Linked DNA regions of Tunicatimonas pelagia. The protein of the gene in region 1 binds, or shares a complex with, the protein of each later gene. Links are inferred from orthologs where the notes say so. Each region holds a gene or a part of one and is shown on either strand. Other genes may lie near its edges.

Region 1 (3,330 bases):
AAATTAATTAGTTTTTAACTCAACCTACTTATGCAGAAATACAAAATTCTTTGGGCCGATGATGAAATAGACCTGCTGAAGCCCCATACGCTTTTCTTGGAAAAAAAAGGCTACGAAATGGTAACCGTGAACAGCGGAGCCGATGCCATTGAGCAAGTAGAGAACCAGCCGTTTGACCTGATCTTCTTAGACGAGAACATGCCCGGCATGACGGGGCTGGAAACCTTAGACTACATTAAATCTTCTAAGCCTAATATTCCGGTAGTGATGATCACTAAGAGCGAGGAAGAGATGATTATGGAGCAAGCCATCGGAGCCAAAATCAGCGATTACCTGATTAAGCCACTAAATCCTAACCAGATACTGCTCTCTATTAAGAAAATTCTGGATAACCGACGGCTGGTTACCGAGAAAACCAACATGAGCTATCAGCAGGATTTTCGGAACCTAAGCATGGCCTACAGCGACGATATTGACCATCGGGAGTGGATTGAAATCTACCGGAAGCTGACTTTTTGGGAGTTGGAAATTGATAATACTGAGGATCGGAGCATGTCGGAGGTGCTGGATAATCAGAAAGACGAGGCGAACTCCAATTTTGCCCGCTTCATTACCGATAATTATGATTTGTGGCTGAACGAGGTGGGAGTAGATAAACCATTGCTATCGCACGAGTTAATGACTAAGCGCATTTTCCCAGAGCTAAAAACGGATCAACCGCTCTTCTTTATTCTGATTGATAACCTACGGTTTGATCAATGGAAGATTATTGAACCCATTATCGCCGATCATTACACGGTAGAGGAGGAATCGTCTATGTATTCTATTCTGCCAACAACTACCGCTTTTTCGCGTAACGCCATTTTTTCGGGAATGCTACCCGCTGAAATGGCCAAGTATCACTCCGATATTTGGGTAGGCGACGATCAAGAAGAAGGCAAAAACAACCACGAGTACGAGTTTCTAAAGCGACAGCTTAAAAAGAACCGCCTGGATATTAAGAGCAGCTACCACAAAATTATCCGCACTGAGCAGGGCAAGCAGTTGCTGGATAATGTATCTAATCTGATGAAAAACGATTTGAACGTAGTGGTTTACAACTTTGTAGACATGCTCTCTCACGCCCGCACCGATATGGAAATGATCCGTGAACTGGCTCCCGATGAGGCTGCCTATCGCTCCATTACCAAATCTTGGTTTTTACATTCTCCTTTGCTTGACCTATTCAAGTGGTTATCGAGGGAATCGGTGAAGGTAATTGTGGCGACCGACCACGGCACCATCCGGGTAAAACGCCCGGCTAAAATTATTGGCGACCGAAATACTAATACCAACTTGCGCTACAAGCAGGGAAAGAACCTTAACTTCGACAATAACCGAGTGTTTGCGGTACGCCGTCCTGAAGATTTGCACTTGCCTCGCCTAAATGTATCAACCACGTATGCGTTTGCTACGCAAGACTACTTTTTTGCGTACCCTAACAATTACAATTATTACGTAAATTACTACCGGGATACCTTCCAGCACGGAGGAGTATCTTTAGAAGAAATGATTGTGCCGCTAATTACGCTAACGCCTAAAAATGCCTGAAAATGAATGGGCTCGAAAGACCGTGCCGGAAGCAGATTTGTCTCAGGTTGCTCAGGAGTTGATTAATTGGGGAAATTCTTACGATATTTGGCTATTTCAGGGCGACTTAGGAGCGGGGAAAACTACTTTGATTAAGGAGTTAGGTCGGCAGTGGAAGGTAGAAGATCAGATGAGTAGCCCAACGTTTTCTATCGTGAACGAGTACCGAACATCCGACGGCCAAAGTATTTATCACTTTGATTTTTACCGATTAAATCACGAATCAGAAGCGGTAGACATTGGTGTTGAAGAATATTTTGATTCAGAAAGCTACTGCTTGGTGGAGTGGCCTGAAAAAATCCCTAATTTGCTACCCGATCGGCACCTGCAAATTTTTTTAGAGGTACAGCCCGATCAGAGTCGCACTATTTACGCGTCCCAACATGAATGATTCAACCAAATCGGAAACCCTAGTCAGCGCCACATCTTCCGAAATTAAGGAGCTTGCCAAAGAGCAAGTGCTATATCCCCAGGAACAGTTAGCCAAGGTAAAAGAAAGCAACAAATCACTCCAGATCGGAATTCCGAAGGAGACATCATTGCAGGAGAACCGACTGCTGCTCACTCCGTCTTCCGTAGGGGTAATCACCAATTTGGGTCATCGGGTAATGGTAGAAACCGAAGCGGGCGTAGCCGCCAAGTTTTCCGATAATGAGTACAGTGAAGCCGGGGCTAAAATTGTGTACTCGGCCAAAGAAGCCTTCGATGCAGAAATTGTACTGAAAGTTGCTCCGCCCACTCTGGAGGAGATTGAGTATATTCTTCCGGGAGCTACGCTAATTTCGGCTCTGCAAATGGGAAACCAAACTCCCGAGTTTATTCACGCTCTGAACAAGCGAAAAATAACCGGAGTTGCCTTTGAATTTATTGAAGATAAAGTGGGGGGGATGCCCGTAGTGCGGGCTATGAGCGAGATTGCCGGGAGTACCGTAATGACGGTAGCGGCTCACTATTTGAGCAGTAGTACCAACGGCAGTGGAGTTGTTTTGGGGGGGATTACCGGGGTGCCTCCTACCAAGGTGGTAATTCTAGGAGCGGGTACGGTGGGAGAATACGCCGCTCGTACCGCTATCGGTCTTGGTGCCCAAGTAAAAATATTTGATAATCAACTGTACAAACTGCGTCGGATAAAGCATACGCTGGGTCAGCAAATATACACTTCAACCATGGATGTAGTCACGCTGAGCAATGCGTTAGAAGAGGCCGATGTAGTGATTGGTGCCATTCGGGCTGAGAAGGGAACTAACCGCATGGTGGTAACCGAAGAAATGGTGGCTAACATGCAAGCCGAATCGATCATTGTGGATGTAAGTATCGATCAGGGAGGCTGTATTGAAACCTCGGAAATCACCAGCCTGAAAAAGCCGGTATTTCGTAAGTACAATGTGATTCATTACTGCGTACCCAATATTGCTTCGCGGGTACCGCGCACAGCAACCACCGTGTTCAGTAATATTTTTACGCCTATTCTATCGCAAGTATGCGATGCCGGTGGGGTAGACGAGATGATCTACAACTACCGTTGGTTTATGAAAGGCATTTATACCTACCGAGGTAGCTTGACCAATGCGGCTATCGGCAAAAAATTCAATCTCCGCTCCCGCGATTTACATTTGCTAATGGCCGCCCGGATATAGTTGTTGACAAAATGTATTTCATGGGGAACTGGACATATTATATTGAGTCTAACCCTGTTTTCTT
Region 2 (3,193 bases), 3.7 Mb from region 1 along the record:
ACTAAAAGATCAAAAATCTACGTCGGCAGCCTTTGACCAACTCATTTATGAGTTAATGCAAGCTACCGGATTATTGTACGGCTACCCAGCTCAAATGCCGTATTCTTACAAAACGCTACTGAAATCGCTCAAAGTAGACCAACTTACGGATCAGCAACGGTGGAAAATTTTACTATTAGAAAGTTTACTAAATAGTGCTCTTACTACCAACCGATACCACAGCCTAAAAAGAGAGGTTGATTTTGCTGATGCTATTTCAGAGGTGACGTACCGGATTGGAGAATACTACGTTGCCCTGTACCCTAATATTAAACCTAAGTCGCGGGGTGGCTTTTTAGCTCGCTCATCAAAAACTGGAATTGATTTTTCGGAACAAGCCCTGGATGCCCGTACCCAATCTATGGCTTCTAATACCAAAGATGAATTTTGGCAAGCCATTATGCACAGTGCGCTTTCTTTTATTGATGTCTACTGCTTTCATCCCTGGATTCAATCGTACGCTGATACTGATAAGAGAGAGAAAGTGATAAAGAGCCATATTCGGTTACGGTTGTTAATTTTATACGTACTTTCCTCGGCCGCCTGGGCCAACGGAATTGTTGAAAAAGAAGAAAAAGAATTTTTGGAGTATTTTCTAACGCTATCTCAGTTACCCGAGGATTTAGAAGAGCAGGGTAAGAAAATGATTTTGGAACGGGTAAGCATGGAAAACATCAAGTGGAGCGAAGTTAAATCGCCCGTTCTTAAGCGGTACTTACTTGAGTTGGCTACCATGATTATTTTATCAGATAAGGTAATTAGCAAATCTGAGCGGCAGTTTTTGGATGAATTACGCGATAAGCTCAACCTCTCTGAAAAAGAGACTCAGCACAGTATTCTAGCGGTAGAGAGTTTTGTGGTGGAACATTGGCAGAATATTCCGTACCTCAACGGCAATAAAGACGTAGAAGCCATGACGATGTACTTGCTGGCCAAGCTTCGTCCCTATCTGCAAGAAGAGTTACCGATACTGAAAAAGTACTTAGAGCAAGAGTCTGGTGTAGACGCACTGTTGCAACGCTCTCAAATTGAGACAATTGGTACTAATGAGCGCAAGAAAATTCGGCAAGGGCTTCTGGCGGCTATTCAGGCCACTCCCGCTTTCCAGAGCGCAGTAGTACCTCGTTCGGTATTAACTTACTCCGTGCTGTTAGAAACAATTCCAGGTGGACTATTCGCCCGTTATCAGCCTAATAATGAGTGATGAAAGTTACATTATTCATTAATCATTGTTCATTAATCACTATTCATCAATCATTACTTTGCTTGCCAAATTTTAGGCGAGGGTTGGGGCTAGCAGTTAGGGTGTCGGTTTGTCCGCCTAAATACTGATAATGAGCGGCCATAGCAATCATAGCGGCATTGTCAGTGCAGTACTCAATTTTCGGAATGTACACCTGCCATTGTTTTTGCTGGGCTAATACCTTCAGTTGGTTTCGCAACCCTGAGTTAGCGGACACCCCTCCGGCAATAGCAATTTCACGAATACCCGTCTGGCTAACAGCAGCTTCTACTTTTTCTAACAACATGCTAATGAGAGTAGCTTGTACGCTGGCGCATAAATCAGGTAGATTTTCTTCAACAAATCGCTCGTTTTGCTTAATCTGATCACGCAGAAAATAAAGCACGGCGGTTTTTATCCCACTAAATGAAAAATTTAGGTCAGGCATTGAAGTAATGGGAAAAGAAAATCGTTTAGGGTTTCCTTGTTGGGCAATACGATCTAAATGAGGGCCACCCGGATAAGGCAACCCTAGCAACTTGGCAATCTTATCAAATGCCTCGCCTACCGCATCGTCCAGCGTTTCACCAATGATTTCCATATCCAGATAATCGCGAACTACTACGAGCTGGGTATGACCTCCGCTTACCGTCAGACAGAGAAACGGAAACTGAGGTTGGGGCGACTCAATGAAGTGCGCTAAAATATGAGCCTGCATATGGTTAACCGAAAGCAAAGGAATCTGTAAACCCCAAGCCAGCGATTTCACAAAAGAAGAGCCTACTAGTAATGCTCCTAACAAGCCTGGCCCCTGGGTGTAAGCCGCTGCGTTCAGCATAGTTTTTGTTATATTTGCATCCCGAAGGGCCTGATGTACTATTGGAACAATATTTTGTTGGTGAGCCCGAGAAGCTAATTCCGGAACCACACCCCCGTAGTTTTCATGAACCGCTTGAGTAGCAACAATGTTACTAAGTATTTCCCCGTTTTTACTAATAGCTGCTGAGGTCTCATCGCAAGATGATTCCACCGCCAGAATAATAGGGAAAGAGGGATCAGGTCTCGTACTTTTACGCATGATTTAATAAAAAAGAAGCAGTTGCGCGACGCATTTAGGGAGTAGAGTCTGCGTTGCAATATAGCAGAGTGCTAGTGTAATTTGAAAGAAAAACATCCAAATACCACCCGCAGTATTACTAAACGAATTGCTAAGCCAATCTTATGGCTGATGGCTATTCTTATTCTGCTATTTATTGCAGTGGTGGGTGCCGTACAAATCCCTCAGGTGCAAACCCAACTGGTGCAGTATCTAGCCAAAAGCATTACCGAACGAACGGGATTCTCTACTTCTATTGAAGGAGTACATATTAAGTGGTTTGACACCGGAGTGCTAGATAGCGTTACGATCATGGACGATGAGAACCGCCCCATGATTATTGCCAACCACCTTACGGTAGATTTTGATATACGAACGATTGTTGATGACGGCAATATTTTTATTGACGAAGCGCAGGTAAAAGGCGGAGTGCTCAATTTGCGAAAAGATGCAGCAGATGCTACGTTAAACATCACCCGCTTTATTGATACGGTCAAATCCATTATTCGTAAGCCGCGCAACCCAAAAGTACGCTCAACTCCTCCCTTATTTACCATTAGTGAAGTTAGCTTGGAGGAAGTAACCTTTCAATACCACGATGCTGGTGCGAACTTACTACCCGATCGATTCGACTATAATCACTTTACTGTATACGATATTTACGCTGATGCCTCTAACCTCCAGATTGTAGCCGATACCCTACAGGTAGATATTCACCACATGCGGGGATACGAGCCTGACTACGACTTAACTATTGATGACTTTAGCGGATTCTACCGGTTTACTAACCACAGTATGCTGTTTCAAGATTTTGAACTGCACGCCGGTAACTCAGT

What was found.
Region 2: the proteins of tsaE (region 1) and tsaD are in contact, whole or in part, in a crystal structure (PDB 6N9A), measured with the Thermotoga maritima proteins. The link is inferred for Tunicatimonas pelagia from one-to-one orthologs. Residues at the interface, in WP_004082108.1 of Thermotoga maritima: Leu37, Gly38, Lys46, Lys57, Val59, Lys60, Ser61, Thr63, Phe64, Thr65, Leu66, Met67, Val69, Pro71, Tyr82, Arg83, Leu84, Asp86, Asp88, Phe89, Asp93, Ile128, Asp130, Glu131, Arg134; in WP_004082750.1 of Thermotoga maritima: Cys10, Asp11, Arg49, His50, Leu82, Gly84, Gly135, Gly136, Glu154, Thr155, Leu156, Asp157, Asp158, Ser159, Glu162, Asp165, Lys166, Arg169, Leu170, Tyr175, Lys213, Thr214, Leu217, Tyr218, Gln221, Arg222, Asn324.

Annotation. Positions count from the first base shown.
Region 1 is NZ_CP120683.1:4,916,182-4,919,511, forward strand. Bases 302-3,301 are described here. They hold tsaE (tRNA (adenosine(37)-N6)-threonylcarbamoyltransferase complex ATPase subunit type 1 TsaE), read left to right. Parts: upstream 302-1,582; coding sequence 1,583-2,020; downstream 2,021-3,301. Other genes in these bases: porX (T9SS response regulator signal transducer PorX), read left to right, coding at 302-1,590; P0M28_RS21045 (alanine dehydrogenase), read left to right, coding at 2,013-3,266. In the rest of the region: more of porX, read left to right, coding at 31-301. UniProt on the Escherichia coli protein: Required for the formation of a threonylcarbamoyl group on adenosine at position 37 (t(6)A37) in tRNAs that read codons beginning with adenine.
Region 2 is NZ_CP120683.1:1,238,658-1,241,850, forward strand. Bases 315-3,177 are described here. They hold tsaD (tRNA (adenosine(37)-N6)-threonylcarbamoyltransferase complex transferase subunit TsaD), read right to left. Parts: upstream 2,340-3,177; coding sequence 1,290-2,339; downstream 315-1,289. Other genes in these bases: P0M28_RS05110 (hypothetical protein), read left to right, coding at 315-1,243; P0M28_RS05120 (translocation/assembly module TamB domain-containing protein), read left to right, coding at 2,490-3,177. Outside these bases: more of P0M28_RS05110, read left to right, coding at 1-314; more of P0M28_RS05120, read left to right, coding at 3,178-3,193.